DNA from 3 places in the Nitratireductor basaltis genome. Region 3 is predicted to be linked to each of the others. Evidence: predicted binding sites of a transcription regulator. Region 3 holds the regulator's gene; each other region holds the start of a gene.
What was found. The regulator PhoB, encoded in region 3, activates phosphate uptake and scavenging genes when phosphate is short. The targets are predictions, from matches to a motif close to TGTCATNNANCTGTCAT.

Region 1: the regulator PhoB is predicted to act here: its motif matches at 7,432-7,448, upstream of phnF (phosphonate metabolism transcriptional regulator PhnF).
Region 2: the regulator PhoB is predicted to act here: its motif matches at 5,453-5,469, upstream of EL18_RS12535 (DUF1045 domain-containing protein).

Annotation. Positions count from the first base shown of each region.
Region 1 covers NZ_JMQM01000001.1:2,464,224-2,473,659, forward strand. Annotated here, with positions in the region: gene EL18_RS11840 (SRPBCC family protein) at 1-226, opposite strand, end outside; gene EL18_RS11845 (ArsR/SmtB family transcription factor) at 210-593, opposite strand; gene bfr (bacterioferritin) at 719-1,207, opposite strand; gene EL18_RS11855 ((2Fe-2S)-binding protein) at 1,173-1,484, opposite strand; gene EL18_RS11860 (DapH/DapD/GlmU-related protein) at 1,711-2,328, opposite strand; gene phnL (phosphonate C-P lyase system protein PhnL) at 2,325-3,029, opposite strand; gene phnK (phosphonate C-P lyase system protein PhnK) at 3,034-3,810, opposite strand; gene EL18_RS11875 (alpha-D-ribose 1-methylphosphonate 5-phosphate C-P-lyase PhnJ) at 4,100-4,945, opposite strand; gene EL18_RS17980 (hypothetical protein) at 5,020-5,193, shown strand; gene EL18_RS11880 (carbon-phosphorus lyase complex subunit) at 5,196-6,299, opposite strand; gene phnH (phosphonate C-P lyase system protein PhnH) at 6,303-6,914, opposite strand; gene phnG (phosphonate C-P lyase system protein PhnG) at 6,914-7,330, opposite strand; gene phnF (phosphonate metabolism transcriptional regulator PhnF) at 7,484-8,212, shown strand; gene EL18_RS11900 (ABC transporter substrate-binding protein) at 8,263-9,436, shown strand, end outside.
Region 2 covers NZ_JMQM01000002.1:33,918-43,353, forward strand. Annotated here, with positions in the region: gene deoA (thymidine phosphorylase) at 1-424, shown strand, start outside; gene EL18_RS12510 (TIGR02281 family clan AA aspartic protease) at 425-994, opposite strand; gene upp (uracil phosphoribosyltransferase) at 1,094-1,723, opposite strand; gene EL18_RS12520 (adenosine deaminase) at 1,821-2,798, opposite strand; gene phnN (phosphonate metabolism protein/1,5-bisphosphokinase (PRPP-forming) PhnN) at 2,880-3,509, opposite strand; gene EL18_RS12530 (alpha-D-ribose 1-methylphosphonate 5-triphosphate diphosphatase) at 3,521-4,663, opposite strand; gene EL18_RS12535 (DUF1045 domain-containing protein) at 4,673-5,380, opposite strand; gene phnE (phosphonate ABC transporter, permease protein PhnE) at 5,520-7,058, opposite strand; gene phnE (phosphonate ABC transporter, permease protein PhnE) at 7,061-8,029, opposite strand; gene phnD (phosphonate ABC transporter substrate-binding protein) at 8,108-9,016, opposite strand; gene phnC (phosphonate ABC transporter ATP-binding protein) at 9,097-9,436, opposite strand, start outside.
Region 3 covers NZ_JMQM01000002.1:598,776-608,211, forward strand. Annotated here, with positions in the region: gene pstC (phosphate ABC transporter permease subunit PstC) at 1-858, shown strand, start outside; gene pstA (phosphate ABC transporter permease PstA) at 851-2,440, shown strand; gene pstB (phosphate ABC transporter ATP-binding protein PstB) at 2,456-3,271, shown strand; gene phoU (phosphate signaling complex protein PhoU) at 3,310-4,017, shown strand; gene phoB (phosphate regulon transcriptional regulator PhoB) at 4,034-4,720, shown strand; gene EL18_RS15285 (FG-GAP repeat domain-containing protein) at 4,878-6,692, opposite strand; gene EL18_RS15290 (di-heme oxidoredictase family protein) at 6,692-8,116, opposite strand; gene EL18_RS15295 (ROK family transcriptional regulator) at 8,140-9,354, opposite strand.

The DNA of each region.
Region 1 (9,436 bases), on a different contig from region 3:
GCTCCGGCGGCGTGTCCGCGGTGAAGTCGGAATGCCGGAATTTCAGCTCGACCTGGCCGCCAACGCGGTCATCCATCTCGCCGCCGGCTAGCCATTTGCGCCGCTTCTTGCCTTCGACCAGATATGACCAGACCCTGTCGGCCGGGCCGGGCAATATGCGCTCGATGCGCAGCGTGTCCGGCGCGATCAAGGTTCCCAAGGCATCATTGTCAATCATGCTTTTCATCACCATTCTCCATTGGTTTCGCCGGCTTTTTCGCGGCGACCTTGTCCTCGGCTTCAAGAAGCGCCTGCAATTCGTCGAGCCTTGCGTTCCAGAAGCGTTCGTAATGGCTGATCCATGATCGAGCTTCCGCAAGACGCATCGCGTCGAGGCGGCAATAATTTATCCGCCCCTCCTTTCGCCTGCGGACAAGCCCGGCCTGCTCCAGCACGCGCAGATGCTTGGACGCACCGGCCAGTGACATGGAGAAGGGCTCGGCCAGCGCACTGATGCTGCGCTCGCCATTTTTCAGTGAATCAAGCATGTGGCGGCGCGTCGTATCCGCCAATGCGTGAAAGATAAGGTCCAATTGCGCGTCATGTTCAACCATATGGTTTAGTAACACCGTCGCACCTCAATAGTCAACCACTTGGTTAAGTTTTATCATATGCGCATGAAAAAGCCACCGCACCATGGGGTGCGATGGCTCTATGGAAGCGCCGAAATGGCCGGTTCCTATTCCTTGCTCTCGTCGGCGGGACCTGCATTCAGCTGGCCATATTTTTCCTCGCCGATCTTCTCGAGCAGTTCGAGCTGGGTTTCGAGGAAGTCGATATGGCCTTCCTCGTCGGCCAGCAGTTCCTCGAACAGCTTCATGGTGACGTAATCGCCGGCGTCGTGGCAGATGTCGCGGGACTTCTTGTATGAATCGCGCGCCTCGTGCTCGCCGGCCAGATCGGCTTCAAGCACCTCGCGCACATTCTGCCCGATGCGCAGAGGCGCGACGGACTGGAGGTTCGGGTGACCTTCAAGGAAGATGATGCGCTCGACCAGCTTGTCGGCGTGATGCATCTCCTCGATGGATTCCTCGCGCTCCTTGTTGGCGAGCCTCGTATAGCCCCAATCTTCCAGAAGGCGGTAATGCAGCCAATACTGGTTGACCGCACCCAGTTCCAGGAAGAGGGCCTCGTTAAGCCGCTCGATAACGCTTGGCTCGCCTTTCATTGAATCTGCTCCCGAATTTTTCGCGCAGCGCGCGGACACGATCCAGATAGGTCACGACCTCCGCCTCATCGATGGCGGCGTCGCGGTGATAGTCTTCGGTTACCCGAATGATCGTTTCGACCACATTCGGGAAGCAGCCGCAACAGCGTCCGCGCTTGGCCATGGCATGATAGACCTTGGCGGGCACGATAAGCTGCCACGGATCCTCGTCGAGCATGGCGCGAATCTGCGCCTCGACTTCCTTCTGCGTAATGAAATTGCACTGGCAGACGAGCATGTGACCAACAATCCCGGAGCATTTTAAAGCATCGGTTTGTCACGGCCTTCAGGGCATGGGAGAGCCAGCTTGAAACGCTCATCAAATAGCGCATTCATGCACGGCGTTCATCCATGAAGGGTTAAAGGCCCTGACATTTCGAACGCGTCCTTGTGAGACGGCGGGATAAAAGCGCTTGAAGCCTGTCAGTGTCAAGTTAAACCTGACTTCCAAGTTCAGGCTTTCATCACACGGCTTCATGTTTGTCCAGAAACTCTTGTGCCGTCAGCGCGCGAAAGTCGTCGAGCGCGGCGCGCAGCTTGTCATGCGACCAGTCCCACCAGGCCAGTTCCTCGAAACGTTCGGCGGTTTTTTCATCGAAGCGGCGGCGGATCGGATGGGCCGGCACGCCGCCGACAATGGTGTATGGCTCGACATCGCGGCTGACCACGGCGCCTGCGCCGATGACGGCGCCGTTGCCGATCTTCACGCCGGGCAGGACTGTTGCGCCATGGCCGAGCCAGGTGTCATGGCCGATACTCACCGCGTTTTCGCGCCGCCATTCGAAGAAGCCTTCCTCGTTCTGCGCATCCTGCCAATAGTCACCGGCGCGGTAGGTGAAGTGGTGAAGGGTCGCGCGCCAGGTCGGGTGGTTGGTGGCGTTGATGCGGCAGGCGGCTGCGATATTGGAGAACTTGCCGATCTGCGCGCACCAGACCAGACAGTCCTGCACGATATAGGAATAGTCGCCGACACTGCTGTCATTGACGCGGGAGCGCTCGCCGATTTCGGTGAAGCGGCCAAACGTGGAGCCGGTGACATCAGCCGTTTCATGCACCAGCGGCGTTTCCGACAGCTTGGTCATGCGGCCCTCGCGGGGGCGAAGCCGGTCACGTCGATGATGTCATCGGCGACCATGTCGCGCACTTCCTGATCGTGGAAGATGCCAAGCAGTGCAGTGCCTGCCTGCTTCTTTTCCCCGATCATCTCCACCACGACCTCGCGATTGGCGCGGTCGAGCGAGGCGGTCGGTTCATCCAGAAGCAGGATCGGGTGGGAGGTGATGAAGCCACGGGCAATGTTCACGCGTTGCTGCTCGCCGCCAGAGAATGTGGCCGGCGGCAATTGCCACAGGCGCTCCGGCAGATTGAGCCGGGCGAGCATGGTAGAAGCCTTTTCGCGGGCGGCATCGGGGGCAAGGCCTTCCGCTATCGCCGGTTCTGCCACGATATCAACCGCAGAGACGCGCGGCACCACGCGCAGGAACTGGCTGACATAGCCAATTGTGCTGTTGCGGATGGCGATGATCGTGCGCGGATCGGCGGTGACGAGGTCGATCAGTTCGTGCCCGTGCTGGACGATGATCTGCCCACTGTCGGCGGCATAGTTTCCATAGGCCATCTTGAGGATCGAACTCTTGCCCGCGCCCGATGGACCGCCGAGCACGGCGCATTCGCCTGCGCGAACCGCGAAGGATGCATTCTTGACCACGGACAGGCGTATGCCGCCCTGCAGATGCATGGTGAAGCTCTTGGACAGTTCCGAGACGACGAGTGGCGTTGTCATGGGGTCACACCTGCAGGATCGAGGAAACGAGAAGCTGGGTATAGGGCGCCTGGGGGTCGTCCAGCAGGCGGTCGGTCAGGCCGCTTTCGACGACGTGGCCGTCCTTCATCACCATCATGCGGTGGGAGAGAAGGCGTGCGACGGCAAGGTCGTGGGTGACGACGATTGCCGCCAGGCCCATATCCTGAACAAGACCGCGCAGGAGATCGAGCAGGCGCGCCTGCACCGAGACATCCAGTCCGCCGGTCGGCTCGTCCATGAAAACGAGACGCGGCCCGGTGACAAGGTTTCGCGCGATCTGCAGGCGCTGGCGCATGCCGCCGGAGAAGGCGCGCGGCTGGTCGTCCACGCGGTCTGCGGCGATCTCCACGCGGCCGAGCCAGTCGGTTGCCGTCTCGCGGATCTGGCCGTAATTCCGGTCGCCCAGCGCCATCAGCCGCTCGCCGACATTGGCGCCGGCAGACACCGTCATGCGCAGCCCGTCGGCCGGGTTCTGATGCACGAAGCCCCAGTCGGTGCGCATGAGGAATCGCCGCTCCGCCTCGCTCATGCGGTAAAGGTCGCGGGTCGTGTCGTCGCGCATGCGGTAGGAGACGATGCCGGATGTGGGCAGCAGGCGCGTCGAGAGGCAGTTGAGCAAGGTGGTCTTGCCGGAGCCGGATTCTCCGACGATTGCCAGCACTTCGCCGGGATAGAGGTCAAAGGAGACGTCGTTGCAGCCGATGCGGTTTCCATAGAATTTGGAGACCGAGCGGGCGGTGAGCAGGGGTTGGTCGGTCATTGCTGGTCACCTCGAATATGTTCGGAAAGGTAGGCGTCTGTCTCACCCCCCTCTGTCCTGCCGGACATCTCCCCCTCAAGGGGGGAGATTGGTCGTTGAGAAGGCAGTGCCAGCATTTGGTGTGCAGGCGATATATAGACGCCAGCCATTCTCCCCCCTTGAGGGGGGTGAGTAGCGGTTGGCCGCAGGCCAGGACAAAGCCAATGATTTGGCTTTGTCAGCGCCCGAACGCGTGGAGCGCAAGCGGAGCGCGCCCGGCAGGGCAGAGGGGGGTTGTTATGCTCTGACATCAATCACCCTCCCTTGCCCGATGCGCTTCGCAGTGGTCGGTGTCGGAGCAGACGAACATGCGTCCGCCCCTGTCATCGAGCACTACCTCGTCAAGATAGACACCGGTGGAGCCACAGAGCGCGCAGGGGTCCTCGAATTTCTGGATCTCGAAGGGGTGATCCTCGAAGTCGAGGCTGACGACATCCGTGTGTGGCGGGATGGCGTAGATGCGTTTTTCGCGGCCTGCGCCGAAAAGCTGGAGCGCTTCGCTGCGGTGCATTTTCGGGTTGTCGAATTTTGGCGTGGGCGACGGGTCCATCACGTAGCGGCCATGCACCTTGACCGGATAGGCATAGGTGGTGGCGATGTGGCCGTGCTGGGCGATGTCCTCGTAGAGCTTCACGTGCATGAGGCCGTATTCTTCCAGCGCATGCATCTTGCGCGTCTCGGTCTCGCGCGGCTCCAGAAAGCGCAAGGGCTCGGGGATCGGCACCTGGTAGACCAGTACCTGACCCTCACGCAGCGGTTCTTCCGGAATGCGGTGACGGGTCTGGATGATACTGGCGTCGCGTGTATGGGTGGTAACGGCGACATTGGCGACCTTCTGGAAAAAGGCGCGGATGGAAACGGCGTTGGTGGTGTCGTCCGCGCCCTGATCGATGACCTTCAACACATCATCAGGACCGATGACGGCCGCAGTGACCTGAACGCCGCCGGTGCCCCATCCATAGGGCATGGGCATTTCGCGGCTGGCGAACGGTACCTGATAGCCGGGAATGGCGATGGCCTTCAGGATCGCGCGGCGGATCATCCGCTTGGTCTGCTCATCCAGATAGGCGAAGTTGTATCGGGCGATATGGTTCATTGCAGACCCCAAGCTCGCGTTAAGGTTTTAGGTGCATTCTGGTTCTCGCAGAAGATTTGCCTCGCGAGGTTGTCATGCCCACAGTCGAGACCATCGAGACCATCGGCCTTGCTGCCATGCTCGTCTTCATAGCGATCGTGATCTGGCGGGCAGCACATGCCGAGCCAACCGTGCGGAAGGACTGCGCCAACAATGCCAGCGGCTTTTACGGCGGTGGCGATGGCGGCTCCTGTGACGGAGGCGACTGAAGTCATTCCGCTGCCTCCCGGCTAGCCTCGCCCTCGCGGCGCTCTTCGAATTCGCGGCGCATCTGGCGTACGAGGCCGAGTTCGGCCTGGAAATCGACATAGTGGGGCAGTTTCAGATGCTCGACGAAGCCGGTCGCCTGCACATTGTCGGAATGGGAAACCACGAATTCCTCGTCCTGTGCGGGCGCGGTGATGTCTTCGCCAAGCTCGCTGGCGCGTAATGCGCGGTCGCAAAGCGCCATGGCCATGGCCTTGCGCTCCGACTGGCCGAAGACCAGACCATAGCCGCGGGTGAATTGCGGCGGCACCTTCATCGATCCCTTGAACTGGTTGACCATCTGGCACTCGGTGACGCGGATGCGGCCAAGCGGGACGGGGAAGCCAAGCTCGGGCATATCAAGCTCGATCTCCACCTCCCCGATGCGGATTTCGCCGGCAAAGGGATGGCTGCGCGCATAGCCACGTTGGGTGGAATAGCCGAGCGCCAGCAGGAAGCCTTCATCACCGCGCGAAAGCGCCTGAAGGCGAGCATCGCGCTCCATCGGATATTCGGGCGGTGTGCGGGTAATGTCGGCGGGCTCGTGATTGTCACCACGGGCGTCGTCGCTCTCAATAAGCCCTTCGCCTGCGAGAATGTCGGTGACGCGAGGCATGTCTGCAGCGTCATCCTCGCGACGTTCCGGCTCGGCAGGCGCATCCTCGCCGGCAAGTGCGGGGTCAAGCAGACGATGCGTGTAATCGAAGGTCGGCCCCAGCAACTGGCCGCCGGGCAGGTCCTTGTAGGTTGCGGAGATGCGGCGTTCCACCTGCATGGCGGCGGTGTCGATGGGGCGAGAATAGCCAAAGCGCGGCAGAGTGGTGCGATAGGCGCGCAGAAGGAAGATTGCCTCGATCATGTCGCCACGCGCCTGCCGCACGGCAAGCGCTGCAAGACCCGTATCGTAGAGCGAGCCTTCGGCCATGACGCGATCGACAGCAAGTGAGAGCTGGCCCGCGATCTGCTCCAGCGTGAGTGCGGGAACCGCACGGTCGCCGCGTCTTCGGTCTGCAAGCAGGCGATGCGCGTTGTCGATGGCGGCCTCACCGCCCTTGACGGCAACATACATGGCTCAGCCCTCCTTCATGGTGATGCGGGTTGTGCGCGGCAGGCAGGCGATGCCGGCACGGGAGACGAGAACAAGATCCACTCCGCGGGGATAGCGCCCAATGTTCTGCGCCCATTGCTGCAGGAAATGGCGCGGCATGGGTGTGGGCGAGAGCTCCGCCTGCTCGCGGATGCCGGGACCGGAAAGGCGAAGCGCCTCGCCGTGGCTGAGATTGTCGACCTGCAGGATGATCGTGGCGGAGCGATCCGGATAGGATTGGGAGCCTTGAGCGAAATTCTCCAGCGCGATCAGTTCCGATGGCTGGCTGACAAGGACGAAATGGGCTGCACTTGGCTGGGCGGCGACGGGTGCGCCGGTGTGGAAGCCGAGCCAGGTGGTCACGGCCTTTTCCGCAGCAAGTCCCGCATCAAGCCATATCGGCGTATCCGCGTCGCATAGCGTGAGAGCAACCGCGCCTGCTTCGGGCGAAAGCGGGGCGGGCGGGCGCGGCAGAGCAATGTCGCGGAAGATGGAGCCCGGGCGCGCCATCGCATCCATGAGGCCGCGAAAATTTGTTTGCGCCTGCATCACGGCGTCATGAAAGCCGCCTTCGATTGCCATTTCTTCCATGCGCATCAGTCTTCCCCTCTCGTCATGGTGAAGAAGTCCACCCTTGTCGCAGCCGTTTCCTCGCGCTGGAGTCTGTCCTCTGCCTCCTGCTCGTGGCGCAGCGGAAACAGGATTTGCGTGTCGATGCGACTTGCATGTTCGGAACGCTGGCGAAGGGCATCGAGAAGTGCCGAAAGGCGCACCTTTTCCTGATCGCGGCCCAGCGCATAGGCGTGGCCGATCTCACCGGTCGGCAGCTTCACGCTGGCGCGCGTGACGGTCGCGTCTCCGAAATTGAAAGGCGAACCCCCGCCGCCGATGCGCCCGCGCAATGCGACGAGGCCGGTTTCCGGCCCGCGCAGATCCTGCGCTTCGGAGGGCAGTTCATGTTGACTGAACAATTCGCCGAGGCGCTTGCCCGGAGCGCGAGCGAGGATACCCATCGCCTCCTGCCGTGAAAGTGCTGCCGTCATCTTCATCACCTCATATTTGTATATTGCTCTATACAACTAGATGTCTTAAGTTCTTCTCCTAGTCTCGATCCGTGACGGGTGTGTGACAGACCGGAGAAAAATGAAGTGAGCAATGCAGGCGTGATGGAGAGGCGCAGCGGGGTCGCGCTCTGGCGGCAGATTGCGGATCGCATTCGCCATGAGCTTCGTGAGGGACTGGCCAATCACGAAGGCAGGCTGCCGCCGGAAATGGAGCTTGCGGTCCGGTTCGGCGTCAACCGACATACAGTGCGGGCCGCCATCCGCTCGCTGATCGACGAGGGCATCCTGCGCGCTGAACAGGGTCGCGGGACCTTCGTGCAAAGTCGGCCGAAACTCGCCTATCCCATCCGCCGTCGCACGCGATTTTCCGAAGGCCTCTCCGGGCAGGCGCGCAAGGCGCGGGGCATATTGTTAGCGCATGATTACTTACCGGCGGCGGAGAGCGTGGCAGAACAGCTTGGCCTGAAAGCTGGCGCACAGATCCTGCGGCTGGAGACACTGTCCTTTGCCGATGGCTGGCCAATTTCACGGGCCATCAGCCATTTTGATGCCGCGCGTTTCGAGGGGCTGGAAAGGCATTTCGAGGAGACCGGAAGCATTACCGCATCGTTCAGGCGGCTGGGGCTGGAGGACTACACCCGGCGTGAGACCGCCATCACCGCTCAGCATACCGAGAGTGCCGATCTTGAACATCTGAAGCTTTCGCCCGGTGCCATCATTCTGATCACGCAGGCGGTGAATGTGGATGGCGAGGGCACGCCCGTGCAATATTCGCTGACACGATTTGCCGCCGACCGGGTCGAACTGCAGGTGGACGGGCGCGAGATCTGACCTTCCTCTCACGGCGAATTGAGTGCTTCGCGAGCAGGTTGCGCGTTGCCATGACGCTCGCCCTCGTGCTCAATCAGCCGCGAAACATTCCGGAGGTTTTCGTGCTCAAGAAGCTGACCATCGCCCTGTCGCTGTCATTTGTCGGCAGCCTCGCCCATGCCGACAGTCCCGATATCGCCAACTGGGAGAGCGTGGTTGAAGAGGCGCGCGGGCAGACGGTCTATTTCAATGCATGGGGCGGCGCGGAAAACATCAATGCCTATCTGGAATGGGTGGGTGAGGAACTGCGCGACTGCTGCGAAATCGAGCTTGCGCATGTGAAGCTCGATGACACGGCCAACGCCGTGGCCAAGGTTGTTGCAGAACGTGCCGCGGGTCGCGATCAGGGCGGTTCGGTCGATCTCATCTGGATCAATGGCGAGAATTTCGCCTCCATGAAGGAGCGCGGCCTGCTTCTGGAGAAGGGATGGGCGGAAAAGCTGCCCAATTGGTTATTCGTCGATATCGCAAACAAGCCGACGGTGCTGACCGATTTCACCATTCCCGTGGAAGGACAGGCCGCCCCCTGGGGCATGGCAAAGCTCGTCTTCTTTTACGACTCGGCCCGCCTGGAGGAAGTCAGCCTGCCCTCCAGTGCGGACGAACTGCTCGATTGGGCAGAAGCCAATCCGGGACGTTTCTCCTATCCGTCACCGCCGGATTTCATTGGCAGTTCCTTCCTCAAGCAAGTGCTGATCGAAACGGTTGGCGATCCGACCGTGCTGCAACAGCCGGCCGATGAGGCTGATTTCGACACCGCGAGCGCGCCGCTGTTCGACTATCTCGACCGGCTGCACAAGGTGGCATGGCGCGAGGGACGCGCCTTTCCGCAGAACTATCCGGCCATGAAGCAGCTTCTGGCCGATGGCGAACTTGAAATCATCTTCGCCTTCAACCCGTCCGAAGCCTCCAACGCCATTGCCAATTTCGAGTTGCCGGACACGGTGCGTTCATTCACCTTCGAGGAAGGCACGCTCGGCAACACGCATTTCGTGGCCATTCCCTACAATGCCTCGGCCAAGGCAGGTGCGCTGGTAACGGCGAATTTCCTCATGTCGCCGGAGGCGCAGTTGCGCAAGCAGGACCCAGAGGTCTGGGGCGACCCGACCGTTCTCGGCATGGACAAGTTGCCTGAAACGCTTCAGGCGGATTTCGCCGCGCTGGATCTTGGTATCGCCACGCTTG
Region 2 (9,436 bases), 560 kb from region 3:
GGCGCGGGCTGCTCTGGATGATGGGAGGGCGGCTGAGCAATTTAACAGGATGGTGGCCGCACTGGGTGGGCCAGCCAACTTCCTTGATCGTGCCGAACATCATCTGCCCAAAGCACCGCTCGTTCTTGATGTTCCAGCGCCCGAAGCAGGATATATGGCGGCCATCGACTCCCGCGCCGTCGGCGTTGCCGTTATCGGCCTTGGCGGAGGGCGCAGGCGCGCGGAAGACAAGATCGATCACCGCGTGGGTATCGATCGCATCACGCCGGTTGGCACGGCCATCAGCAAGGGCGATCCGCTTGCGCGCATCCACGCTGCCCACCGGGAGGATGCACAGGCTGCGCAGGCAGCTTTGCTCAAGGCTTTCACGCTTGGCGAGAAGGTCGAGCGGATCAATCCCGTGCTCGAGCGCGTTGGCGGCTAATCACTGCTCGAGGATGAGCGAACCGCGTTCGATCTGGAACCGCTTGAGTTCGCTGAGGAAGCTCATGCCCACCAGTGTATGGTCCAGTGCGTGATCGTCGAGAACGAGGACTTCCACATCTGGAACGTAGATCTTTCCGATCGCCATGCCTTCCAGCGTTGCCACGGCTGCTCGCGTCATGCCGTTGGCGGTGTTCACGCGCGCATTGAAATCCGATTCCTGAAGCCTGATGCCCACCTTGCGCGCTGTGCTGGTATTGATCGCCACCATGGTCGCGCCCGTATCCACCATACCCGGAATGCGCGCTCCGTTCAGCTTGAACTCGGCAAAGAAATGACCCTTGGCGTCTGATGGTATGCGTATCTTGCGGCCGAGAAGATTTTCCTGCTCTCGCTCCAGTTCGGCACGGCTGAGGTGCACCGTCATACGGCTTTCCTCGCCCGTGGCCGAGCTCTTGTAGAAATGGCTCACGAGCTTGGAGAACAGCTCCGGATTGTCTCTGTGCACCATGGGCAGCGCCACGGCGACCCCGACTAGCGAACTCAGAAAGATGATCTTGCTCAAACGCATGGTCTGCCCCCATTCTGGCGTGCGCCAGCATGGAGGCAGACTATCACCGAGACCTTAAAAGCCACGTCCCGAAGACAGGCGTGGTTTCCGAATTGCTAATCACTTGGTGCCGTAGAGACGATCACCCGCATCCCCGAGGCCAGGCACGATATATCCCTTTTCATTAAGCTTCTCGTCGATCGAGGCGGTAAAGACGGGCACATCGGGATGCGCGTTGCGGAAGCGCTCGACACCTTCAGGTGCTGCCAGAAGGCAGAGGAAGCGCAGATTGGTCGCGCCGCGGTCCTTCAGCTTCTGCACGGCGGCAACGGCGGAATTGGCAGTGGCAAGCATCGGGTCGACCACGATTACCAGCCGGTCTTCGAGATCGGATGGCGCCTTGAAGAAATATTCGACCGCTTCCAACGTCTCGTGGTCACGATAGAGACCGACATGGGCAACACGGGCGGACGGCACCAGATCGAGCATGCCGTCTAGCAGGCCATTGCCTGCACGCAGGACCGAGGCGAAGACCAGCTTCTTGCCCTCAAGCGTCGGCGCCTTCATCTCCTGGACAGGCGTCTCGATGACCCGCGTGGTAACTTCCAGATCACGGGTCACCTCGTAGCAGAGCAGAAGCGAAATTTCGCGCAGCAGGCGGCGGAAGCTGCCGGTGGAGGTTTCCTTGTCCCGCATGATGGTCAGCTTGTGCTGTACAAGCGGATGATCGACGACGTTCACGCCCTGCATGATTGGCTCCATGATCTTGCGCGCTGAGGGCGCGCATTCGTGCACCTGAAAACTCTTACCCTGTCGGAAACCAGATGCAGCGCGGCTGCGCAAGCCTTTATGCCTCTGACGCCCTGTTCAGGCGCTCCAGAAGCCGTGTGCGGGTTGCTTCATCCACAAAGGCAGCTTCGACCGAAGTGCGCGTGAGAGCGAGCAATTCCCCGTCATCAAAGCCGAAATGCTCTTTCGCCACGTCATATTCGTTCGAGAGCGAGGTGTGGAAATGCGGCGGATCGTCGGAACTGACCGTCACGCGGCAACCTGCCTCCTTCAGTGCGGGAAGCGGGTGGTTTTCGATGCGGTCATAGACACCGAGCACGATGTTCGAGATCGGGCAGACCTCTAGCACGATACCTTCTTCTGCGATGCGCTGAACAAGCGCGTCATCCTCGATTGCGCGCACGCCGTGGCCGATGCGGGTCGGCGCAAAGGTATCCAGTGCGGATCGGACGCTTTCGGGGCCGCCGAATTCTCCAGCGTGAACCGTCAGGCCAAGGCCTGCCTCACGAGCAATGTCGAAGGCACGGGCAAAGTCACTTGCGGCGCCCATGCGTTCGTCTCCGGCCATGCCGAAGCCTGTCACCAGAGGATGGCCACAATTGGCGGCAAAATTTGCGGCTTTCACCACTGCTTCCGCTCCCACATGGCGAACGCCGGTGACCACCATGCGCGACTCGATACCGGTTTCGGACTTTGCGCGACGCATGCCTTCGGCCAGTGCTTCGGTGTAGGATTCGGGTGACAGCCCTACCCGTTCGGCGTGGTCGGGCGAGGTAAAGAACTCCGCATATATCGCGCCATCGCGCGCGATTTCGCGCAGATAGTTTTCCGTCAGAAGGGCATAATCTTCGGGCGTGCGGAACAGCTCGGCAGCGCGATCATAGGCCTTGAGGAAGCTGGTGAAGTCATTCCAGTGATAGGCGTTATCGCGGATGAAGGACGAGACATCGACGCCGTATTTCTTCGCCTGGGCCATAACGAGTGCCGGCGACGCCGCGCCCTCAATGTGACAGTGCAATTCCGCTTTGGGTACCAATTTTCGCTTCCATCCATCTGTAGCCGTTTGAGCGCAGCGGCGCACAATAACGCAGATGAAGGCAGAAGGAAGGTCAAGTCCTCAGACGGTGTCGCAGACATCACTCCAGGCAGCAGCCCTGCGCAGAACCGCAAGAAACTTCTCGCCCGCCTGTTCCAACGGGCCCGAATTGTCGATCACGAGCGCCTGAGGCACCTGCAATTCACTGGAATGCGCGCGCTCCAGACGCTGCAACAGCTCGGCCCGGCTTTCGCGTCCACGGGCTGCCAACCGATCCGCCAGCACTTCACGTGGTGCCGTGATGATAACTGGCTGGAAGTTGACATAGCGCTCGCCAAGCGCTGGGATGACCGCACGCGAGGCATTGGCCACCACCACCTGGCCGGCGCGGGCGATGTCATCGAGTTCGGCGGGAAGGCCGTAGCACAGGCCGTTTGCGCGCCAGGATGCCGCGAAGCAACCGTCACGCTCCGCACGTTCGAAAGCTTCCACTTCCAGGCTGTCATGCTCCTCGCTGTCGGCTTCCATCGGGCGCGTGATGACGCGCCGCGCGAAGACGACATCCCCAGCCAGGGCGCCAAGGCGCTCGCGTGCATATTGCATCACGGAGTCCTTGCCTGCCCCCGACGGCCCCGCCACGGCGACGAAAACGCCCTGTCGGATCGGGAAGGGTGTTTCGGCGCGGGCGCGTTCCATGCTGGCGGAGATCATCTTTCTGCTCCTCAGGCCACACGCTCGCCCGCGCGCCACACGGTGCGGATGACCGGCATGCCATCATCGAGACGCACGCGGACAAGATCGGCCCTGCGGCCAACCTCGATGGCACCGCGGTCGTTGAGGCCCACAGCGTCGGCGGGGTTCTTCGACACCTTGGCGATGGCTTCGGGCAGGCTGATACCGTTGACGACCTGCCCCAGCGAGAATGCAGCCTGCATCAGGCTGAAGGGGATATAGTCGGAAGACAGAATATCAAGATTGCCTTCGCGCGCCAGCTCGCGGGCGGAGACGTTGCCGGAATGCGAGCCGCCGCGGACGACATTCGGTGCGCCCATGAGCACGGCCATGCCCGAGCCCTTCGAGGCAGAAGCTGCGTCCAATGTGGTGGGAAACTCCGCAACGCGAACACCATCCCGCGCCGCTTCGGCGACATGGTCGGTGGTGGCGTCGTCATGGCTGGCGAGGATGATGCCGCGCTGGCCGCAGATCTCAGCAACCTTGCGTCGGTTCGGGGCCGAATTTTTCGACGATTCCGCCATGCGCTTTTCGCAGAACCGGCGGAAGCCTTCATCATCCAGGCCCATCTTGGTCTTGTAGTAGAGCGCATAGGCATCGAGATTGGTGAACTGACGCTGCCCCGGCGAGTGGTCCATGAGCGAAGCAAGCTTCACGCGGTCATCATCAGCGAACAACGAGAAGCCATCATAGCAATCGGGTGCCGAAACCTCGCAGCGCAAATGCAGGAAATGCTCCGCACGCAGGCGCCCGGCCTCCTGACTTTCCTCGATAGCGTCACCCAGGTCCCGGGTGTCCTGCGCGCTGATGTCGCTGTCTTCGTCCAGACCAACGCGCAGTGCATCGAAGACGGTCGTGATACCGGATGCCGCGATCTGCGCGTCATGCGCCATGACGGCTGCGACCGGGTTCCAGCGCACCTTCGGACGCGGCGAATAATGGCGTTCGAGATGGTCGGTGTGAAGTTCCACCAGCCCCGGCACGAGGTAGTCGCCGTCGAGGTCTTCGCCTGCGCCACTAGCAGTGCCGGTTGAAATATCCGCAATCTGGCCATCGCGGATGAGCAGGCTTCCACGCACCACCTCGTTCGGCAGCACGATATTCGCATTCTTGAACAGCAATTCCTTGGTCATATCGATCTTTCAGGCAGTTTTACGCGCTCTGCCGCCCTGGAGCGGGTGGAGAGACTTGATCTTGAATGGGGCACCGGGCTCCGGCTCTATGAACAGGGCAAGTGTACCAATGGTGAGAGGTTCCAGCAAAAGCGGGCCGAAATGGTCGCTGATTGCCTGTTCCATACGTTCTGCTTCCGCCGCAGGCACCCGTCCGGTGAGCGTCATGTGGAAGCGGAATTCCTCGTGCACATAGGGGTAACCCCATTTGTGCAGGTTCTTCAGCTGAGCCGGCGAAAGATTGTCCGGGTTGCGGCGCTCGATCTCGGACGGCGAAAGCGGTGCGCGATAGGGCTCGAAGGCAGTCACAACGTCGCTTGCAAGCGCGTTGAGATCCGGTGACGGATCGGCGGGCACGAGTGCAAAGAAACTGTCGAGGCGAGCGAGCTTGATGCGTTCCAGGTGTACCGGTTCCTGCTGCAGCGTGTAGCGGTCGAGCGCGTCGCAGAGTTCGGTCTCCTTCAGTCCGTCCATCAGGCGGAAAGGCGCTTTCAAGGTCGCGTGGAAGCCATAGCGCCGCGCGGCGGCCGTATGAAATGCGATTTCTGCCGCCGAGAAGGAGCCGACAGCGACCGGGGGCAAGGTCTCACTGGTGAACGGGTCGCGCCCAAGCCAGCGCGCGGCGAATTTTGCCAGCGGGTCGTCACGCTCCGGCGTGAAGTAGATCGCATATCGCATTTCCAGATCCTCCAGTCCTCTAGCCCGTCCGCCTCTCGGTGGATCGCCTGCTGCCCGGCTTAGGTGATTTGCATGACAGCACAACGAAAAATTCGGTAGCGTCAACGCACGCCAATGGCTTGGCCAGAGTTGCGAATTCCTAATTCAGTGCTGCACCCTCGGTTCCGATCAGCCGGCGGCGCAGCATGCTTGAAATATTGTCGAAGATGAACACCACCATCAGGATCAACAAGACCATATAGGCCACATTTTCCCAATCCTGGTTCGTGCGCATGGCTTCCCACAGCTTCAGGCCGATGCCACCTGCACCCACAGCTCCGATAATGGTCGCTGAACGCGTGTTCGATTCCCAGAAATACAGTGCCTGGCCAAGGAAAACCGGAAGCACCTGCGGCAATACGCCGAAACGCTGAACCACGCTTGGCGAGGCACCGACCGAGCGAACACCTTCACGCTGCTTCTCGTCGATATTCTCCAGCGCCTCGGAGTAGAGCTTACCGAATGTGCCGGTATCGGTGAAAAAGATGGCGGAAATGCCGGCCAGCGGCCCGGGCCCGAAGGCACGGGTGAAGAAAAGCGCCCAGATCAGCATGTCCACGCAGCGCAGGAAGTCGAAGAAACGCTTGAGGGCAAAATTGGCAACCCGCCGCGGATGGATGTTGCGGGCAGCAAGAAATGACAGCGGGAATGCTACGAGAACTGCAAGCACCGTGCCGACAAAGGCCATGACGATGGTCTGAAGCAGCTTGAGCCAGACATCGCCGTGCTGCCACTCGGCGTTGTTGGCGAAATTGTCGAAGGCGAGCGCGGCGTTGCTGCGGTCGGGCTCGATACGCGGGCCGAAGGCAATCAGGGAGATCACCTCCCCGGAAGACTTGCCCCAGAATGGTGAGCGCGTGTCGAAGAAGAAGTTCTCCCAGCCCAGGAAGCGGCGGCTGACCTTGACCTTGTTGTCGCGGATTTCCGCCCTGCCCTTCATGCCAAAGGAAAGGAGTATCTTCGCGCCTTCCGAGCGCTGGCTTGCCCAGTCGGGCAGCGGGTCGAGCGGCAGAACCCGCCCATCTTCAATGCGAATGTTCAGGACTTCGTCGCCGCGTGTGACAACCACGCCGCCCGGCTGCACGTCGATGAACTGGTCCGCAGAGAGGTGGACGCGCGCTTCAACGACTGCCTCGATTTGCCGAGGTGCTTGCGGCGTGGGCTCGGCAGCAGCTTCACCGGATGCTTGCGGCAGGTTGCCGAGGAAACTGTTTTGGGCAGGGGAAGGCTCTGCCTGCAGATTTCCAAGGAAGCCGCTATTCGCGGTTTGCCCCGTTCCGGTGGCGGCTGAACCTGTACTGGCGGCGACGTGCACGGTGTCCTTGCGCAGCTCCAGCCACTCCGGTTTGGGATCACTGCCGAGGGGCGAGAAGCGGGGGAAGGAGACCGTGAGATGGTTTTCCTCAAGGTCGATATCCGGCTTGATCTCGTAGGAATACCAATCACTCAGATAGGTGCCCGCGATGCCCCAATTGGCCCCGCCCAACACGCTGCCTATGGAGAAGAACCACCAGGCGAAGACGAGATAGGCAATTGCACCGAGGCCGATCAGCCAGCCGGTGCGCTGACGGCGGGCGCTGCTGGCGAATATTTCGGGATAGCGCGCCAGGATCGCGTCATTTGCGGATTGTGAAGCCATGATCACGCTCCCTGCGCGAGAGTGAAGCTTTGTTCACGCACAAGGCGCTTGCGCAGCCATGCGGAGAACTGGTCAACCGCAACGATTGTTGTGAACAGCAAAAGGATGATCGCGAGCGTCTTGGCCTCATGGCCGCGGCCAATCGACAGGCGCAAGGCCTCGCCAATGCCACCGCCGCCGACCGCACCGATGATGGTGGAGGCGCGCACGTTGATCTCGAGTCTCAGCAGCGTGTAGCTCAGGAAATTGGGCAGGACCTGCGGCACGACGCCGAACCAGACGCGCTCGACCCAGTTGCCACCAGCAGCACGCAAGCCCTCCTCGGCTTTCAGATCCGCATTTTCGACCACCTCGAAGAAGAGCTTGCCAAGCGCGCCGATGGTGTGGATCGCCACAGCTATGATGGCGGGAACCGCACCCAGCGAGAGGATGGCCAGGAAGAAGCCGGCGATCACGATCTCGGGGAAGGCGCGCAGCACTTCCATGAAGCGGCGCACGAAGAAGCGCAGCCAGCGCCGCGTCGTCAGATTGGCCGCAGCCAGAAAGCAAAGAATGAAGCCGAAGACAAAACCGATCAGTGTGGAAACCACCGCAATATTGATCGTCTCGAGCATCTTGTAGAAATATTCCGGCAGATACAGGCTCTCGGTGAGATAGATGCGCCCGTCCGGATAATTGTATTTCAGGCTGCCATCGTCATAGGGCGACGGCAGGTCGAACATTGCCCGCCATATCTCCATGCCGTCACGTGGCACGAGCTGACCCACGAAATCGAAGAGATAGGGCAGGCGGTCAAAGAATTTGCCGGCATTGGATTCGTTGGCAAACCAGAGCGAGCCGAACATTGCCAGCGCAAGAAATGCGATGCCGCCAAAGGTGTAGAGGCGGCGGCGGCCAGCCAGTTCCCGCCAATGACGTTCAACGGTTGCGCCGGCTTCTGTCAGAAGCGGTGTCTGTGTGGTCGCTGTCATGATGTCCGGTCTGCTCAAGACATGAGGCAGCCCCTCCCCCTCGATCGAGGAGAAGGGGCCGGTCTCGGATTGGTCCTATCAGGAACCGATCTGGGCGCGGCGCGCTTCGATGATCGGCGCGTAGAATTCCGGCGTTACTTCCGTGTAGCCGGTGTAATCGCCACCCTGGATCGCAGAGAAGCACTCGGCGTCGGTTTCGGGGAGCTGCATCATGAAGTCCTTGAAGGCCTGCTTCATGCTGTCGTCGAGCGAGGTGCGAACAACAACCGGGCCATTCGGGATGAGCGGCGACTTCCAGATTTCCACCAGATCATCCATGTCGAGAATGCCCTTCTCGACCATCTTGTGCAGATTGCCGGAGGTGTAGCCTTCAGAGAAATCACCCACGCCGGATGCCCAGGTGGTGCCTGCATCGAAGGTGCCCTTCACGACCTCGAGAACCAGGTTTTCGTGACCGCCACCAAAGCCGGTCTCGGCGAAGAATTCGTCAACCGGAGCGCCGATGGCGGCAGGCAGCGTCACAGCCGGGACAAGGTAGCCGGAGGTGGAGTCCGGATCGGCGAAACCGAGCTTCTTGCCCTTGAGGTCTTCCAGGGTCTTGATGCCGGAATCGGCACGGGCAACCATGACGGAGTGGTAGCCGGTGGAGCCGTCGGTCTGAACCGTGGTCAGGATCGGCTCAACAGCGTTATCATCTTCGAGATAGACCTTGGCATAGCCGGAGGCGCCGAGCTCTGCATAGTCAAGCGTGCCACCGAGCAGGCCCTGAACAACGCCATCGTAATCGGAAGCCGGGAAGAACTGGACCTCTTCAACGCCAAGTGCTTCGGGAAGCTTGTCTGCGAGGCACTGGAAATTGCGCAGACGGTCGGCTTCGTTCTCGCCGCCGAGAATGCCGACGCGGAATGTCTTCAGGTCTTCGGCCTGGGCAGAACCCATTGCAAGTGCTGCGAGCGCAACGGCGCTCAGAAGTGCTTTCTTCAGCATGTCGTCTCTCCTGTTGTTGCCGGAAGGCCCGGCGGTTTTTCATTGATGATCCATGGCCCGTGACGGGGGCAAAGCGCTGCCTATCCGGCGAGAACGGGCTCCAGACCGCGCGCTGCCACGGGCGGAGGCGGCGTCTTGATGGCGGTGGAGGTGATGTCTTCGCGCACCGTCTCGCCTGTCGCATCGGCGCCGTAGATCTTGCGCACGGCATTGGCTGTCAGCGCGATGGGCGGACCGTCGAAGACGACTTCACCCTTGGCCATGCCGATGATGCGCGAACAGTAGTGGCGGGCGGTATCCAGCGTGTGGAGATTGGTGATGACGGTGATGCCTTCGCGACGGTTGATGTCTGCCAGCGAGTCCATGACCACCTTGGCATTGAGCGGGTCGAGCGAGGCGATCGGCTCATCGGCGAGGATA
Region 3 (9,436 bases):
ACGGTGGGCATCGTTCTGTCCCTGATCTTCGAAAGCCTTCGCTTCTTCCAGCAGGTGCCGATCTACAAGTTCCTGTTCGGCACGCATTGGAGCCCGCAGAGCGCCTTTACCGGTGCGGGGCAGGAAGCGGGCGCTGTCAATGAAGATATCTTCGGCGCCATCCCCCTTTTCGTCGGAACGCTGCTCATCACGCTGATCGCGATGATCGTTGCTGCACCTGTGGGGCTCATGTCGGCCATCTATCTTTCCGACTACGCATCCAAGCGCGTGCGCTCCATAGCCAAGCCCGTTCTGGAGATCCTCGCCGGCATTCCGACCGTGGTCTACGGCTTTTTCGCCGCGCTTACTGTGGCGCCGTTCTTCCGGCGCATGGGCGATGGAATCGGGCTTGATGTTGCCTCCGAGTCCGCGCTTGCTGCCGGTATCGTCATGGGCATCATGATCATCCCCTTCGTGTCATCGCTCTCCGACGACGTGATCAATGCCGTGCCGCAGTCGCTGCGTGACGGTTCTGCCGGGCTTGGCGCGACGAAGTCGGAGACGATCCGCAAGGTGGTGCTGCCTGCCGCACTGCCTGGCATTGTCTCGGCGATGCTTCTGGCCGTGTCGCGTGCAATCGGCGAGACCATGATCGTAGTCATGGCTGCGGGGCTGGCGGCCAATCTGACGGCCAATCCGCTGGAGGCCGTGACCACGGTCACGGTTCAGATTGTCACGCTTCTCGTCGGCGATCAGGAATTTGACAGCGCCAAGACGCTTGCTGCCTTTGCGCTCGGCCTCATGCTGTTCTGCGTCACCCTTGTCTTGAACATCATCGCCCTTCGGGTCGTGAAGAAGTATCGTGAGCAATATGACTGATACGACACCCACCGAAGCGGGCTCGACCAGCCTGCACACCAACGATGCCGCCAAGGCACGGCTGAAGGCCCGCTATGCGGCCGAGCGCCGGTTCAAGTGGATGGGTGCGGGCGCTGTAGCACTCTCAGGCCTGTTCCTGGTGATCTTGCTTTCCACAATCGTGACGCAGGCGTTGCCTGCCTTCCGGATGAATTATGTCACCCTGCCGCTTGATCTGTCGGCAGAGCAGGTGGACATGGAAAATCTCAGCGCGACCAATTTTTCCGGCATCGTCAACGACGCCATCATGGGGCAGTTTCCATCAGTGGAAGGTCGCCAGGAACAGCGCGCCCTTCGCGGACTGGTCTCCACCGGCGCACCGACCCTGCTGCGCAAGGCGCTTGAAAGCGGCGAGGTTGAAGCAGGTGATACCCGCCAGGTCGCTCTGCCACTCGATGACTTTTCCGATCTCTACCTGAAGGGCCTCGTGGCCAAGGATGGTGGACGGGAAGCGCTCGCGGCAGCGCCTCAGATCGTAGCGACTGATGGTGCCGCGGAAATCACGTTCAGCGATCGGTCGGTTGTTGAATTGGCTCGTGAGGCTGGTGCCATAGAAGAAGATGGCGTGCTGCGTCTCACCTCGGGTGCATCATCGCTGTTGCTTCAAGCCGACGGCCGGATCGTCAAGCTGCTTGAGGTGCAGGCCGCGGACGGTGGTGCAACCGCAACCGGCAATGTTCTCCTGAGCGATGCGCCCCAGGTTTCTGACGAAGCAGCCATTCGCATTGTCGAGACACCCGAGTCGCAACGTAAATTTACCGACCGCGAAATCGTGTGGGTCGACTCACTGACGGCTCAGGGGCTCACCGAAAGCCGCTGGAACGAGATATTCCTCTTTTCCGGTGCGAGCCGTGAACCGGAAATGGCAGGCATTTGGGGTGCGGTTGTCGGCTCTGCCCTGACAATGCTTGTGACGCTTGCACTCGCTTTCCCGATCGGTGTTGCAGCTGCGATCTATCTGGAGGAATTTGCCCCCAAGAACCGCCTGACGGCCATCATCGAGGTCAATATCAACAATCTGGCTGCCGTTCCGTCCATCGTGTTCGGTCTGCTCGGCCTGGCTGTCTTCATCAACTGGTTCTCCTTCCCGCGTTCGGCACCCCTTGCCGGCGGTTTCGTTCTGGCGCTGATGACACTTCCGACCATCATCATCGCCTCGCGCGCAGCATTGCGCGCCGTGCCGCCCTCCATCCGCGAGGCTGCATTGGGGATCGGAGCGTCGAAGGTGCAGACCGTGTTTCACCACGTGCTGCCGCTGGCGATGCCCGGCATCCTGACGGGGACGATCATCGGCATGGCGCAGGCGCTGGGTGAAACCGCTCCGCTTCTCATGATCGGCATGGTCGCCTTCATCGTGGATGTGCCGGGCGGGTTCACTTCTCCGGCCACGGTGCTGCCGGTGCAGATCTTCATGTGGGCGGATTTTCCGGAACCCGCATTCCAACAGAAAACTTCTGCGGCTATCCTCATCCTTCTGGGCTTCCTGGTCCTGATGAATGCAATAGCCGTGGTCCTGCGCAAGCGCTTCGAGCGTCGCTGGTAGGTGGAGCCAAGGGATATGAACATGCTCACAGAAGCTCAAGTAGAGAACGCGATCCAGCCTGATAGCGAGAACTATACCGTCAAGATGCGCGGCTCGAATGTCTGCGTCTTCTACGGCGAGAAGCAGGCTCTCTTCGACGTCAATCTGGATGTTCGCCAGAACCAGGTGACGGCGCTGATCGGTCCGTCCGGCTGCGGCAAGTCCACCTTCCTGCGCTGCCTCAACCGCATGAATGACACGATCGATATCTGTCGCGTGCGTGGGGACATCACGCTTGATGGCGAGGACATCTACGATCCGGCGATCGACGTGGTGGAACTGCGCGCACGCGTTGGCATGGTGTTCCAGAAGCCCAACCCGTTCCCGAAGTCGATCTATGAGAACATCGCCTATGGTCCGCGCATCCACGGGCTCTCCAACTCCAAAAGCGAGCTGGACGGCATTGTGGAAACGAGCCTGCAGAAGGCAGGCCTCTTCAACGAGGTAAAGGACCGTCTGCATGAACCGGGAACCGGGCTTTCCGGCGGTCAGCAGCAGCGCCTTTGCATTGCGCGCGCCATTGCGGTTTCGCCGGAAGTCATCCTCATGGACGAGCCATGCTCGGCACTCGACCCGATCGCGACCGCAAAGGTGGAAGAACTGATCGACGAGTTGCGCGAGAACTACACGATCGTGATCGTCACACACTCCATGCAGCAGGCGGCCCGCGTGTCGCAGCGCACGGCGATGTTCCATCTCGGCAATCTTGTCGAGGAGGGGCCGACGGACAAGATGTTCACCAACCCCGAAGACAAGCGCACCCAGGACTACATCACCGGCCGCTTCGGCTGATTTTATCCGTGGTTTCAGCGGTTACGAGGAACAGTCACATGGGCGAACATACAGTCACCTCCTTTGACGAGGAACTGAACCGGATCGACCAGCTTCTCTGCGAGATGGGCGACCTTGCCGGGGCCATGACCCAGTCGGCGACGAAGGCACTCATAAGCTCCGACAACGGTCTGGCGCAGCGTGTCATCTCCGATGATGCGATCATGGATGCCAAGCAGCGCGAGCTCGACGAGCGCGCCATCACGCTCATCGCCAAGCGCCAGCCCATGGCGCAGGATCTGCGCGCCGTGGTTGGTGCCATACGCATGGCAGGCGATCTCGAGCGTATCGGCGATCTGGCGAAGAATGTTGCAAAGCGCGTCGGTGCCGTTGGCGACAGCGCCACCCCGCGCAGCCTTGCCCATTCCATCGATGCGATGGCGCAGCTTGTCATCGTGCAGGTGAAATCGGTCATCGACCAATATGTCGCGCGCCAGAGTGAGGGGCTTACCTCCCTGCGCGACGAGGACGAGAAGATCGACATCCAGTACACTTCGGTGTTTCGCGAACTTCTCACCTACATGATGGAAGATCCGCGCAACATCACGGCATGCACGCATCTTCTCTTCTGCGCCAAGAATCTTGAGCGTATCGGTGATCATGTCACCAATATCGCCGAGAATGCCTATTACGTGATGACCGGCGAGCAACTGCCCGTCCAGCGGCCAAAGCTGGACGAGACGCAGATGACGGTCAGCGCCGAATAAAGGGTGTCAGCCAATGATTGCGCCGAAAGTGATGGTGGTCGAGGACGACGAACCGCTATGCGTCCTCCTGCGCTATAATCTGGAAGCGGAGGGCTATCAGGTCGAAGTCGTCACGCGTGGTGACGAGGCCGAAATGCGGCTTCAGGAGAATGTGCCTGACCTGCTCGTACTCGACTGGATGGTGCCTGCCATCTCCGGCATAGAGCTCTGCCGCCGCCTGCGCATGCGGCCCGAGACCGAGCGCCTGCCGATCATCATGCTCACTGCGCGCGGCGAGGAAAGCGACCGGGTGAGGGGGCTTTCAACAGGTGCCGACGACTATCTCGTCAAACCTTTTTCGACGCCCGAATTCGTCGCCCGCGTGCGCGCGCTTCTGCGCCGTGCGAAGCCGGAAGTGCTTTCGACGGTCCTAAGTGTCGGAGACATCACGCTCGACCGCGAATCCCATCGTGTCTATCGCCGCAAGAACGAGATCCGCCTGGGGCCAACCGAGTTCCGCCTGCTGGAATTCATGATGCAGCATCCCGGTCGCGTCTTCTCCCGCGCCCAGCTTCTCGACAATGTCTGGGGCGAGACCATCTATATCGACGAACGCACCGTCGACGTCCATGTCGGACGCCTGCGCAAGGCCGTGAACCACGGCAAGATGCCGGATGTGATACGGACAATCCGCGGCGCGGGCTATGCGATCAGGGAAGCTTGAGGGGCTGTTTAGCCATACAAACGAAAGGGAGCCAAAGGCTCCCTTCGCAAGTCACTTCCTTTCGGGAAGTAAATACTCCTGCGAGCACCACGAATAGTGTGAATATTAGTATTCGCCAGATTGGTGTCAGTAGAATGTCGCTAAAGCGCAATTCTCCTCACTCCACCGGATACCAATACCTTGCTTCCGCTTCCCCGCGCTCGATCCTGACGAAATTGTTGGCGAAGACGCGGTAGGGGTGGCTCCATTCTCCGTCGGGCCATTTTACGCGGATTTCAGCGCGTTCGGAGGTGCCGAGGCCTGCGTGGATGAAGCCTGCATGGCCGGAGGCGTGCCCGCCGCCGAGCTGGATGGTGCGGTTGACGGTTCTGGTGCCGATCTTGATCGAGATGAGCGCGCCGACCGCGTTGCGGTTTGCCCCCTTCTGGGCGAGTTCGACGGCGACGAAATTGCCGCCCGCAATTGCGCGATCGCCCTGCTTCATGCCCTTGTTGCGGAAGAGCGAGACATTCTGCTCGCGGTTGACCACCAAGAGGTCCAGCAGACCGTCGGCGTTGAAATCCGTGACAACCGCACCGCGGCCCTTGGTCGGCAGGCCGATGCCGCTTGTGCCGCCGGCTTCCTCGAAGGAACCGTCCCACTGGCCGATCAGCAGATTGTCGGGATCGGTAGCCGCAAAATCCGGCATGGCTTCAACATTGCCCTTGGCGATGAAAAGGTCGGCGAGGCTGTCATTGTTGAAGTCGGCGAACTCGGCATGCCAGCCGGTGGAGGGTTTCAGGTCGTCGCCCTGATAGGGGCGATGGGCGGTTGCGCCGCGGTCAAAGGCTATGTCTCTGTAGATCGGACGGTCTTCCTCGGCCTCTTCATCGAGCTTCTGCAGCTTGGTGTCGCCCATGGAGGTGAGCGCGTATTCGGGATAGCCGTCGGCGTCGATATCGGCTTCGGCGATGCCCATGCCCCAGATGGTCAGGTGTCGCCAGCCTTCGGAGCGGGAGTAGAGCCGCGGGCTTCGGCCCGGCTCCACATGCCAGAGTTGCTCCTCGCCGCCGCGATAATAGTGGCGGTCATTGGTGATGCGCAGGTCCGGCGTGCCGGAGCGGTTCCAATCCGTAAACAGCATGGACAAGGCGCAGTAGCCTGGGGTGAGTGCGCGGCGATCCTCGTAGAGCGGGCCGTTGGTGCCTTGCTCCGGCCGGTAGAGCGCGTTGTCGTGGCAGGTGCCCCAGGGAGAGCCGGGGGCGGAGCGGTCGACATAGTTTCCGAAGGCAAGCGTGGGGAAGCGGGCGTCCGGCTCCCACATGGCCGAGAATGCGGTTGTCCAGGCGCGCCCGCCGTCGAAAGCGAAGGCGTCATTGGCCCTCTCGAAACTGCAGTTTGGTCCGCCCTTCAGGATGATGTTTTCGCCAAGGCGCAGGAGCACGAGATCCTTGTGGCCGTCATTGTCGATGTCGAGCGGGTAGGCGCCCAGCACACGCGTGCCATCGCGGCCAAGACCATGGTCGCGACGGGAAAATTTCAGCGCGCTGCCTCTGGTGCTTTCACTGACGAAGAGTGCAGCATCATCACGCCCGCCTGCGATGAACAGATCGGGCATGCGATCGCCATTGCAGTCGAATGAAGCGGCTCCGCCGCCCACGAAATATTCCCACGGACCGCGATAGGCGTGGGTGAGGCCAGCGGATTGGGCTTCCTCGTGCATCACGGGGATGTCGGCGAGGGGCGCAGCGATGGTTGGGTGGGTGAGGAGGAGGGTGGCTGCGAGGATCACCAGGCTCAATGCATGGTGGCGATGTTCACCCCCCTCTGCCTTGCCAGGCATCTCCCCCACGAGGGGGGAGATCAGTCGTTTCGCCTTGGCCGACGCATTCGGCGATGTTTGTGCGGTTCCAGATGACAGCCATTCTCCCCCCTTGTGGGGGAGATGTCCGGCAGGACAGAGGGGGGTGTCGATACGCCAGCGCTTCAACATCACTCTGCCTCCCCAATCACCAGCGTGCGCAGGAAAGCGATCAATGCGCTGCGGTCTGCTTCTTCGGCTGCGATATAGGCGTCACGCGATGCGCGGGCCGCGCCGCCATGGGCGCGGATGGCTTCGTCCATGGTGGTCATATCGTTTCGGTGGCCGTAGGGCGCGGTTGATTCCAGGCCCCAGAGTTCTGTGGTCATGAAGACATTGCGCTCGACGAAGCGCTGGGCGAGCAGCTCATTGCCGAAGGCGGAGACTTCCTGGTCTGCGATCACGTGGCGCTTGAGGTCGCCGAAGAGCGGGACGAGCCAGTTGCCTTCTTCATCACGCGGCAGATCTTTCGCCCACTCAAGCAAGGCGAGATCATACACGGCGTCGGCTTCAGCCTCGCCGCTGCGCAGCGTCCCTGCCATGTCCACGGGACCGGGATCGACAAATTCAAGCGAGGACAGCGGCAGGGCTCGGATATGGCAGGCGCTGCATTGCAGCTCGTCGAAGACGGCATTGCCGTGCTCTGCAGCCTTTTGCCAGGCTTCATCCTCGGGTGCCCTGCGCACGGGCGGCTGAAGCCCTGCCTGCCAGGCAACGAGTGCAGCGATGTCGGCGTCGGCAATCTCGTCTGCCACACCGTCGCCATCGAAATCGTCTTCGCCGGTCCAGCGCTTGCCGAAACGTTCCACGGCCTGAATACCATGATGATGATTCAGGGCATTGACCGTGAACTGCCGCAGCGAGGTCATCACGCCTTTCTGGGTGAAGGGCCGAATGACGAGATCGGCATCCACGCCGTCAACCTCTGTCAGATCCAGCATGCCGTCGGGATGGGCGGTGATCGTGCCGAAGTGGACGCCCTTGGAGACAAGTTTGCCGGTCACGGTTTCGCCCGAGATGCGCGCGCTGTCGAGCGTGCTGCGTCGGATCGCCTGCAGATCACGCGTCATCTCGCGGGCGAGCAATTCCACCAGTCCGGCACCAAACAGATGGTTGGTCCCGCGCTCGTTGGAAAATTGCGGATCGAGGCTTTCGAAATCGGCGCTTTCGAAGCCTTCGGAGACGAAAACATTGGTGACAAATTCACCGGCGCCGCCAGCCACCGGCATGTTGTGGCAACCTGCGCAGGCATTCGCGTCGAGGCCGGCGGAGCGGAAGAACTGGTTCTGCGGCGGGCGCTTTCGCTTTGTGGGTACGATCGCCTGCGTGGCAAAGGGACGGCCCACGCCGTCGGCGGTGGTGAAATGACCCGTGAAGAGATGCTCCCCGCGGTCGCGCAGCGCTTTCAGCGTGTCAGGGTCGATCTTGCCGGAAAGACCTGCAACCGGCTGCGTGCCTGAAAGGATGCTCTCCGCCCAGGGTGGGCTTGTTTCCGCGCTTATGGCAGCGTTCGCCGCTGAAAGCAAAATTGCGAGGGCAAGGCCCGCTCGTGCCATGCTCCGTCTCCTCCCGAATTCATTCACGCCGACAGCGCGGCTGCACCCGCACCGAAATGACTTCGATCCAGCTCCGCGAGCGCAAGCATCGCGCTGCCTTGCGCTATGAGTGGTGTCTCTTCGGGCTCTGTCTCGAAGCTGATCACCTGCGCATTCTGGCCGCCCAGCGTTTGGGCCAGCGCGTGGCGAATGCTTGGTTCCAGAATGTCGAATGCCGCCGTTCCCTGGCCGATCATCGCAATCGGAGCCGGATCTATGAGCGCGAAGAGGTTGCCGATGGCATAGCCAATGGCCTCGCCTGCCTCGCGAAAGGCCTGGCGGGCCGGACCATCTTCCTCGCGCGCTTCTGCGGCGAGCTTCTCCATCTCGGCGGCTCGCATATCGGTAACCGGCATGGCCATGGGGCTTTGCCCGGTCGCCTTGCGCCAGATCGCATAGTTTCCCGCATAGGCTTCCACGCAGCCCAGGCGACCGCAGCGGCAAAGAGCTCCGCGAGGCATGTAGGTCATGTGACCAAGCTCTCCGCCGGACGAGTTCTTTCCGGTAAACATGCGGCCATCGACCATCAGGCCCATGCCTATGCCGTGGGAAAGCAGAATCGCCACGAAATTGTCGCGGTAGCGATCGGGTTTTCGCCAGCGAAGGGCAAGCGCGATCAGGTTGCAGTCATTGTTGATGCTGACGGACACGCCGAAAGCGTTTTCCAGGGCTTCGGCGAAGGCGATGTTCCGGTGGACCGTAATCGGTGACCAGAGCATTTCGCGTCCGGCTGAATCCGTCAGGCCCTGGACGCCGAAACTGATATGCAGGATCGGACCTTCGTCGCCCGCTATCTCCCGAACAGCCCTGATTGCTGCGTCACAAAGTTCCCGGCGCGACATTTCGAGAGTTTCGAGGCGGAATGTCTTTTCGCGGACCTTGTTGCCGCAGTAGTCAACCAGGGAGGCAGTGAGCCTGTTGAAGATGAGGACCAGCACAACTATGCGTCCCGCATCCGGCGACAGGCTGAGTGCCACCTGCGGACGTCCGCGACGGGCGGGCGCTGCCTCCTCGTCGCGCAATTCGCGCATGATGCCTTCTTCGATCAGATCGGATGAAATTGCCGAGATGGTAGAGTGGCTCAGGCCGCTCATGCGCGCAATTTCGGTACGCGACGCGCGACCCGCCTGACGCACGGCAGAGATCACCATGGTACGATTGCGCTTGCGCATCTCGTCGTGACGGATACCTGCCGTCATGCATACTCCTCCCGCAGTTCGGCGCCTTCTTGTTCCCTAGCCGATACCGCCTATCAGCAATATTGACACGCCCCCGAGGTTG